DNA from 4 places in the Paenibacillus sp. FSL K6-0276 genome. Region 1 is predicted to be linked to each of the others. Evidence: riboswitches for the same ligand, from Rfam matches in the RefSeq annotation. Region 1 holds a riboswitch; each other region holds the start of a gene.
The links. Region 1 has a riboswitch for cobalamin ahead of MHH52_RS02390 (anaerobic ribonucleoside triphosphate reductase). Riboswitches for the same ligand answer to the same signal wherever they lie in the genome.
Positions count from the first base shown of each region.

Region 2: it holds a riboswitch for cobalamin, as region 1 does, so the genes downstream of both, MHH52_RS04560 (DUF4430 domain-containing protein) here and MHH52_RS02390 (anaerobic ribonucleoside triphosphate reductase) in region 1, are expected to answer to the same signal.
Region 3: it holds a riboswitch for cobalamin, as region 1 does, so the genes downstream of both, metE (5-methyltetrahydropteroyltriglutamate--homocysteine S-methyltransferase) here and MHH52_RS02390 (anaerobic ribonucleoside triphosphate reductase) in region 1, are expected to answer to the same signal.
Region 4: it holds a riboswitch for cobalamin, as region 1 does, so the genes downstream of both, MHH52_RS03945 (S-layer homology domain-containing protein) here and MHH52_RS02390 (anaerobic ribonucleoside triphosphate reductase) in region 1, are expected to answer to the same signal.

Region 1 covers NZ_CP150276.1:517,489-519,694, reverse strand. Annotated here, with positions in the region: cobalamin riboswitch at 374-609, shown strand; gene MHH52_RS02390 (anaerobic ribonucleoside triphosphate reductase) at 841-2,206, shown strand, end outside.
Region 2 covers NZ_CP150276.1:1,022,539-1,024,744, reverse strand. Annotated here, with positions in the region: gene MHH52_RS04560 (DUF4430 domain-containing protein) at 1-1,213, opposite strand, end outside; cobalamin riboswitch at 1,486-1,687, opposite strand; gene MHH52_RS04555 (glycosyltransferase) at 1,814-2,206, opposite strand, start outside.
Region 3 covers NZ_CP150276.1:4,453,464-4,455,669, reverse strand. Annotated here, with positions in the region: gene MHH52_RS21085 (undecaprenyl-diphosphate phosphatase) at 1-630, shown strand, start outside; cobalamin riboswitch at 824-1,030, shown strand; gene metE (5-methyltetrahydropteroyltriglutamate--homocysteine S-methyltransferase) at 1,184-2,206, shown strand, end outside.
Region 4 covers NZ_CP150276.1:902,391-904,596, reverse strand. Annotated here, with positions in the region: gene MHH52_RS03945 (S-layer homology domain-containing protein) at 1-1,424, opposite strand, end outside; cobalamin riboswitch at 1,589-1,790, opposite strand; partial or broken gene MHH52_RS03940 (cellulase family glycosylhydrolase) at 2,170-2,206, shown strand, end outside.

The DNA of each region.
Region 1 (2,206 bases):
GAGAATACCTCCTCGAAATTTAAAGTATGTGTCTCCTTCTATTGTAACAACTCCACCGCTCTCCCACAAACCAAGTCAGCAGTATGATGATCCCCTCTTTTTCCTACGAGCACTCCGAAATATAGCTTCGGCTAAGGGTAGTTTTTCTTAAGTAAATTCTAGGGTCGTCTGCACTACATTTATGGACTCTTTGTGGCATCTTTTCGGACAATTTATGAATCATTTTCCACGTGCCTGTGGATCAATTGTGGATTACTTATGGACAGCCTGTGGATCATTTGTGGAGTACTTTTGAAGAACCCACTCTCTGCGCGGGTTTTCTAAAAAACTATTTACAAACACAACATCTTGGGTTATTTTTATCTAACGACAACAAAATATAGTGGAGACAGGCGCTTTGATCCTTTATCGGATTTAGAGCTTAATAGGGAAGTGCGGTGAGAATCCGCTGCGGTCCCGCCACTGTAACCGGATGTCCTTCTCAAGCTTTTAGAAGCTTAAGAAGGACAGATCTCCCGGCAAAAGCCACTGAGGGTTAAGATAGCCCTTGGGAAGGCGCTGAGAGGTCCTACGGAAGCCAGGAGACCTGCCTGTTTCGACGACACCAACTATGAATGCCTGCGAGGAACAGGAACGGTGTCCGCATGCGGTCATCTTCTGAGAGACCACTGCAAATATCCGTGTGGATATTTACATAACGCATCGGGCATTTTCTGCCATCCTCGCTAGGGGATGCTTTTTTTATGAGATCAGAATGAATATACAGCCGCTTATAGCGGTCCACTTCTTAATGATAGGACGATAGATGTTTTTCTTTTATACTGAGAGGAGAGCTATACAATGACGTTGTTGGAGAGACAATTTAACGGTACAACAAATGCACGAGAAGTTCTTTTAGAAGAGCTCATTGATTTAGGGCGCGATATTATCGACAGCCGGGATTTGGACCTACTGCGCGAGAATGCCAATTTGAACGGAGAGAGCTTCTCCGGTAAAATGAGCAAGTTCGGCAGTGAATATTCGAAATGGTACGCCCGTAACTTTACGATGCCACCGCAGCTAGTGCAGGCCATTGATGACAATGTCGTCTATGTGCATGATCTGGATCAATACGCGATTGGAACGACCAACTGCATTTTTATCCCGTTTGATAAGCTTCTCCGCGAAGGCTTCAACACCGGCAACGGCAGTGTTCGTCCCCCAAACTCAATAATGACAGCTATGTCACTGGTAGCGATCATTTTTCAATCCCAGCAAAACGCTCAATATGGCGGCGTATCTGCCAATAAACTCGACTATGATCTAGCGCCTTATGTAACCAAATCCTTCGCCAAGCTGTTCCGCAAGGGTCTGGAATACTTTGAAGAAGGACAAGCTGGTGAATCTTTGGGTGAAATCACAATGAGTCGGACCGATCTAGCCGAGTTATATCCGAAATCATTCCGTTATGCACTAAAGGAAACCGAAATCGAAACCCTGCAAGCGGCAGAAAGCATGGTACATAATCTCAATACCATGTCCAGCCGATCCGGTGGTCAAATACCGTTTACCAGCATCAACTACGGGACTTGTACTTCACCAGAAGGCCAGCTTGTGATCAGTTCTCTGCTAACCGCAACTATGAATGGACTTGGAAGCGGAGAAACACCCGTGTTCCCGATTCAAATCTTCAAATGTAAGCAAGGGGTCAATCAACAGCAGGGCGATCCCAACTATGAATTGTTCCTAAAAGCAGCTGAATGTTCTGCACGCAGACTGTATCCGAACTTTGCTAATCTAGACGCTCCGCTCAACTTGCAGTATTATGATCCAAGTGATCCTGATACGGAATTTGCTACAATGGGCTGCCGAACCCGAGTGCTCGGTGACCGTTTTGGGCGTAATCATTGCTCCGGGAAGGGCAACCTTTCCTTTAATACACTGAATCTGGTTCGGCTCGGTCTGGCACACGGCACAGTAACAGGCCGACGTACCGTCGCAGACGAAGCTGGCTTCTATGAAGATCTAAATCATTATATGGATATTGCGCTGGAAGGACTTCTTCATCGCTTCCGCATCCAAACCGCACAAAAAGCTAAAGCATCCGATTTCATGATGCGAGAAGGCGTCTGGGAAGGCGGCGAAAATCTCGCTCCTGAAGACTCTGTAGGCGATCTGCTGAAGCATGGTAGTCTATCACTTGGCTTCATCGGTATGGCGGAATGCA
Region 2 (2,206 bases), 510 kb from region 1:
CATCATAACCGCCATAGCTTCCGCCCAGAACGTTTCCAATTCCTGTGACATAAGCACCGGATGGATTCGTGATCGGCAAGTTCGTTTGAAGTGCCAGCTTCTCCAGTGCTCCAAGTGCGTTTCCGGCATATACATATCCCTGTGCTAATGTACTATTAGGACCTTCTACAGTAACAGGAGCATAGATTAAGGCACTCTGAACGGATGACTTAGAAAAATCGTATAGCTTGCTGTTACTACCTTTATAGAGCAGATTGTAGGCAACAAGCGCCTGAAGACCCTGCTCCGTGGCTAGAACATTGCTGCTTCCACCACGGCTATGAGCGAAGCTTCCGTCAGCGAGACGGTAGCTTAGTAGGTTACCGATCAGATTTACTTTATTCTTGGTATATTCTAATCCACTTGGATCTACACCGAAGGATGTAAGACCTAGAATAGCTTGTGCTGCGCTTTCAGCACTATCTCCGTAACCTCCATGGCTATCCTGAGCATTGGACAACCAAGCCACAGCTTGTAGTCCTGCTGTGTAAGCTTCCGGATTACTCTTATGTGCCGCTAGAGCGGCCAAAGCTATCGCTGTCATATCAGGCTCGCTCGCGCCTGTCGTTAAGGCAAAGCCACCATCTTGATTTTGCTTAGAAATAATCTCAGCAATGAGCTTATCCACAGTCCATTTTGCGTTATATGGAATGTTATATTTGCCAGAATCCAGTGCAATCAAAGCATATACTGGATTATTAAGTTTCTGTCCACTGATTTTGTCATGATTATAGATCTTCTCTATTAAATTATAGCCAGGAGCTGTTCCGCTTCCAGCAAAGCTGGTAGGATCGGCACCAATTGCTCTTACTGCGAGTACGATTCTCGCATAATCCGTTACGTTCGCGAAATTTCCCTCTGCATCTTTCACCTTTTTCTCAAGGGATAGGCTATAACTCGCAGGCAGTTTATATCCTGCTTGAGCTAGTCCAATGGCTTGCCAATCTGACTGCAAGCCACCCTTTAGAATAAATTCTGCAGCCGTATAGGTCGCATCCGCAACATTAATCCGCTCCGCATTAGTAACTGAATCACTGGATGCTTCCTGCCCAGTGCTAACACCCGCCTCTGCGAAGATGGTTCCTGCAGGAGCAAGAGATGTTCCTAGAATCGAAATGACCATGAATAGGGCCAGTCCAAGTACAAAAAACTTGGAGGAGAATATTGTCTTCATTGTTCAACCTCTTTCTATAAAGGAATGGGTACTACACAAGCATATACGCCTTCGGCGTCCTTATAAGGACGGTAAGCGTATATGCGAGAAATATAAGGAAGTATAGATGCAAAACTTATACTTTCTTATATTTTGGAATAAGAGCGCACAACATAAAGACCGCCCCTATGAAGGGCGGCCCGGGAAGATAACAAATCGAGGCTGGGGCGCTTGAAACTCTACGACCACACAGTCTATCTGTATATGTTCCACATTCTTACCCCACGAAGAATAGAAACGCTCATGAAAAAGGCAGGTCTCCTGGCTAATGCTTCATCGCTGCTCTCCACCTTCCCGTCCTTACTTCAGAACAGTGGTTTATAGAAGAAACGCTCCGCATGTACAGTGGCGGGACCGCGCCGGAATTTTACACCGGACTTCCCTTTTAAGCAAACTCCGGTTTAGAGAGTCTGCACCTTTTCCAATATGTAGTATCTTATTGTGATATTCATAATCATATCTATTAATCCACAGCATGTCTATAGAAAAGCTTTGTATGAGTAACAAAAAAGAATAGCAGAACCAAACCTTTCGGTATAGTCCTGCTATTCAGAAATTCCTTTATTCAGCTGTTCCTTCCGGACTTGCAGTTGCCGATGGTTCAGCACTTGAATCAACATTCGGCGTATCGTTTGGAGCAGGATCTACGATCAACGTAAATCTACCAGCCTTGATCATGCTTTTCTGAACGATTGTCGCTCCCGGCTCCAGGGTAACCTCCACCTGATAGGATGGGTGTACTCCTTCTGTGACAGCTGTCGCGGAAGGCACAACTGTGTTGTCCTCCGCATCAGATGAAGGCGAAGGAGACGGAGAAGCATTGACTACTGCGTTAGTAGCGTCTGCACCTTCTGCCGTTCCATCAGTAGTGTCAGCAGAATTGGAATCGCCAGACAAGTCTCCCTCATCCGTTCCATCCGTTGACGGAACTGAACAGGTTCCATTGCTAGCAGC
Region 3 (2,206 bases), 2.2 Mb from region 1:
TTAAAGCGTTTCAGTCGGAAGCAGTTGGACCCTGTAATTGAGGAACAACCGCAGCTCGAGAAGGGTGGACACCTTAAGCTTACACAGGTGCTTGTAGGATTAGTGCCAGCAGGTGTGCTGGGCGTTCTGTTTAATGATTATATTGACGAGCACTTATTCTCTACATCAACAGTGTTAATCGGTCTAGTAGTCGGTGCTGTATTAATGATTATTGCGGATCTGTTTGGACCTAAGAAGATCCAAACGGAGAGTGTTGATCAGATTACATACAAGCAGGCGCTAGGTGTTGGTCTGGTCCAATGCTTCTCGTTATGGCCGGGATTTTCACGTTCCGGGTCGACGATTTCTGGTGGTGTCCTCCTTGGTATGAGTCATCGCGCTGCTGCTGATTTCACATTTATTATGGCTGTTCCAATCATGGCAGGCGCCAGTCTACTCTCGCTGATGAAGAACTGGCAATATTTCACCATGGATGCTCTACCGTTCTTCATCGCAGGCTTTATCAGCGCCTTTGTGTTTGCGCTGTTATCGATGCGTTTCTTCTTGAAACTGATCAACCGGATCAAGCTTTTACCGTTTGCTATATACCGGATAATACTTGCTGCTGTAGTATATTTCGTATTTTTCTAAATCCGTTATAAGGAATCGATATAACAGAAGCCCCCGTAATCTATTGCAGATTATGGGGGCTTTCACGTATGATGACATCAGATTAAGACACATACTTTATTAATTATAAGGATAAAGTAAAAGTTTCACTTTATCCTTATAATTCTCGCATAAACGCTTACCGTCCTTAAAAGGACGCCGAAGGCGTTTTAGCTTGACAATATCGGAGACAGGTGCTTGCCGGGAATTAGTAGTCCGGTAGGCTTAATAGGGAAATTCGGTTCGAAGCCGATGCGGTCCCGCCACTGTAACGGAAGAGTCCATAGCAACATATGTCACTGGCAATTTACTACTGCTGGGAAGACTGCTAAGGATGTTGACACCGCTAGCCAGGAGACCTGCCTGTTTCAACAGCACTGCTTCACCTACGGAAGATAGGAAGGTGTTAGACGCTAGCCATAGGTATATCATGGGCGTCTTTCCCTTTGACTTTTTTAGGGAAGGGCGCTCTTTTTTATAGGAATACAAGTGATATCGAGTCCAAAATAAGAAGATGGAGAAGGAGAGCTGCAAAGTGACGAACAAAGTAAAAGTAAGCAATCTTGGCTATCCAAGAATCGGAAAAAACCGCGAGTGGAAGAAAACGTTGGAAGCCTTCTGGGCGGGAAAAATAAATGAGGAAGAGTTCCGTGCTGAAATGGCAGGAATCCAGCTTCAGCATTTGAAGACTCAGCAGATGGCAGGAATTGAGCTAATTCCAGTAAATGATTTTACATTCTACGATCATGTGTTGGATACGGCTGTAATGTTCGGGATCGTACCTCCACGTTATGCGTATGATGGTGGCGACATTGGGCTTGATCTTTATTTTGCGATGGCTAGAGGAAATGCGGAGGCTACCGCCTGCGAGATGACTAAATGGTTCAATACGAACTATCATTACATCGTTCCAGAGATCGGTGAACAAACGCCGCGTCTGACCGAGAATAAACCACTGAAAGCTTATCGTTTTGCCAAATCCCAGGCGGGGATTGAGGGTAAACCTGTGATTTTAGGCCTTTATACCTTCCTTAAGCTGTCAAAAGGTTTTGCAGCTGCGGATATTGCGAAGATTGCCGCTCGGTTTCTTCCAGGCTACGTTCAGTTGTTGCAGGAACTGAAGCAAGAAGGGGTAAGCTGGGTACAAATCGATGAACCAGCGATTGTTACAGGAATAAGCACTTCAGAATTGGAATTGCTTAATTTGATATACACAGAAATTGCTGAATCCGTGCCAGGCTTGAATATTATTCTGCAGACTTACTTTGAAGCTGCTGAACCGCTGGAGGCATTGTTCAAGCTTCCGGTACAAGGTTTGGGACTAGATTTTGTCCATGATGGCGGAACGAATCTGGCGTCGATTGAACGTCTTAGCTGGCCTGAGGATAAATGGCTGGGAGCGGGGATTATTGACGGTCGCAACATTTGGCGCTCGGATCTGGATGCTAAGCTACAGCTAATAGAGAAGCTAAGTGTACATGTACCGCTTGATCGTCTTATTCTACAACCTTCATGCAGTTTGCTGCATGTTCCGGTCACCGTTCAGGGTGAGGTGAAG
Region 4 (2,206 bases), 380 kb from region 1:
GGATTAGGGAATAATACTGGGATATCGTAGTTATGACTATCCAAGGCAATCAGAGCAAATATGGGACCATTATTCCCTTGCTTCTGAACATATTTATAATCAGAAAGGGCATTTAATAGATCATACCCTGCAACATTCGTGATATCTTTTCCGATAGAGGTAAGTCCTAGAATCGCTCTGGAATGCTCTGTGCTTTTAGTAGCATCGAGTTTTCCATACTTCATTAATTCTGTTACTTTCTTAGCCACATTGTTGTAATAGAGATCATAATAACCACTTGGCACTTCGTAGTTGACCTGTGCTAGAGAAAGAATTGACCATTCTCCGCTACCTGTTCCAAATGACGGGTTCTTTACGGTGTTTAGAATATAAGCAAGGCTCTTATCTAACTGTTCATTTACTCCAGTTGTAGCATTTATTTTGTAGGTAATTTGATAAGTTTGCGTTGCTCTATTTTCTGCTCCGTCTACTGCCGTTACAGTGATTACATTACCACCTGGGTTAAGAGAAACCTTATATTCACCATTAGTAGCAGATAGAGCGACTCCATTTAGTTTCACTACTGGAATGATACCGTTATATACATTATCTGTGACAGCTACTCTGAAACTTAAATCTTTATCGGATACTTCCTGTTTATCCTGAATACCACTTACAGTAATAACAGGTGGCTCTATATCTAAAGAATTGGTAAGCTCGACAAGCGCATGATCTACACTTAATTGAGAGCTTTCCATATTTTCGAGCGCTGAATAAGCTTGGTAAACTGCCTTTTGTACTACTGTTCTGTCCAAAATACTTTCTTTATTCGGGTCACTGTTAATTTCTGCGATTTTCGCAGTTAAAGCATCCTTATTGGCAAATGGAAATGGAGGTTCTCCCCAGCCACCAAGATCAGAACTATAGCCATAAGTGGTGAACTGTGTTCGGATGATGTCACCGTCTTGAGGCTGATAATCAGTCATCCCGAACTGAGGAAATTCATTATTTACGGCATACATCCAACCCGACATGGAGGTATAGTCAAACTGACTCAACCACTCTGGGTCTGCTTTAGTGCCGACTGTATTCCCATCGGCCGAAATCATATCTAAAATATATTGTGGAATATTCCCTTCACTTCTGCCACTATCTTTAACTTCAGATAAATAAAAACCACTATCTATACTTCCGAAATTTCTATAATTACCTTCTCCTAGCGCACGTGTTATTAGTGATGCGCCATTGTCCCCTTCGTAGAACGGAACTTTAATAGGTTCCTTAATATACCCTTGACCCAATGTGAATTTTTCTACAGATACAGTTACGTATCCTTTAAGTGTAGATGTTGCTCCATCCGCATGAGCCGGAACTATACTTGTAGAGAATGTAGTGATAAATACAGCTACAATGAGTAACCAAGCTAAAAACTTATTTTTCTTCATTTTTTCTTAACCCTTCCCTTCACTTCCTATGATAAAAAACAGAGTAAACTTATTTAACAATACAAAAAAACCACTCAACATAAACGTTAAGAGGTTTAAGATAGTGAAGCGCAATAATAGCTGCAAATACTATATCAAGCACCTCTCTATCGCTCGTAGAGTTTGATGGTGTAACAGAAATAGGCAGATATTCTGGCTCAAGTATCATCACCCTTGCTACCTTCCCAGTTTCCCAGTGGTACCTTGCAAGGACTCCTCTTTCACAGCGGCGGGACCGCGCGGGATTCACACCCGCTTTCCATTTAACCAATCTATGATTGTATTTCCGAAACATTCATAATTGGCACCTATTGCTAATATTAAATTTTCCATGCTCCATCATATCTAATATGTATGCATTTGTCATGTAATATTTGTTTTTTATATAACAAGTAGTTGGCGATAATCCTATTGAATATCAGATCATTTTAACCACAATATACTCTTTTTCTCTCAGCTCAAAACCATCCTCCATCACATTAAGATAAATGGAAATCACTAATTCATATATGAATTTACCACAAATTAGTAAGGCACTCACTAGAAATGTTCTATGTTAGGGTATTTGGTAAGCGTTAACAAAAAAATAATGGAGGTGTTCGTTTTCATCTAACCACTAAGTACTGAGGCAAGGCCAGATTTAAGCATCCTCAAAAATTATCTTACAAAGGAGAATTCAATGACTACTCGAATCCAGAAATCTTTCTTATCCGCACAAGGCTACAAAAGCATCCGAATTCCGA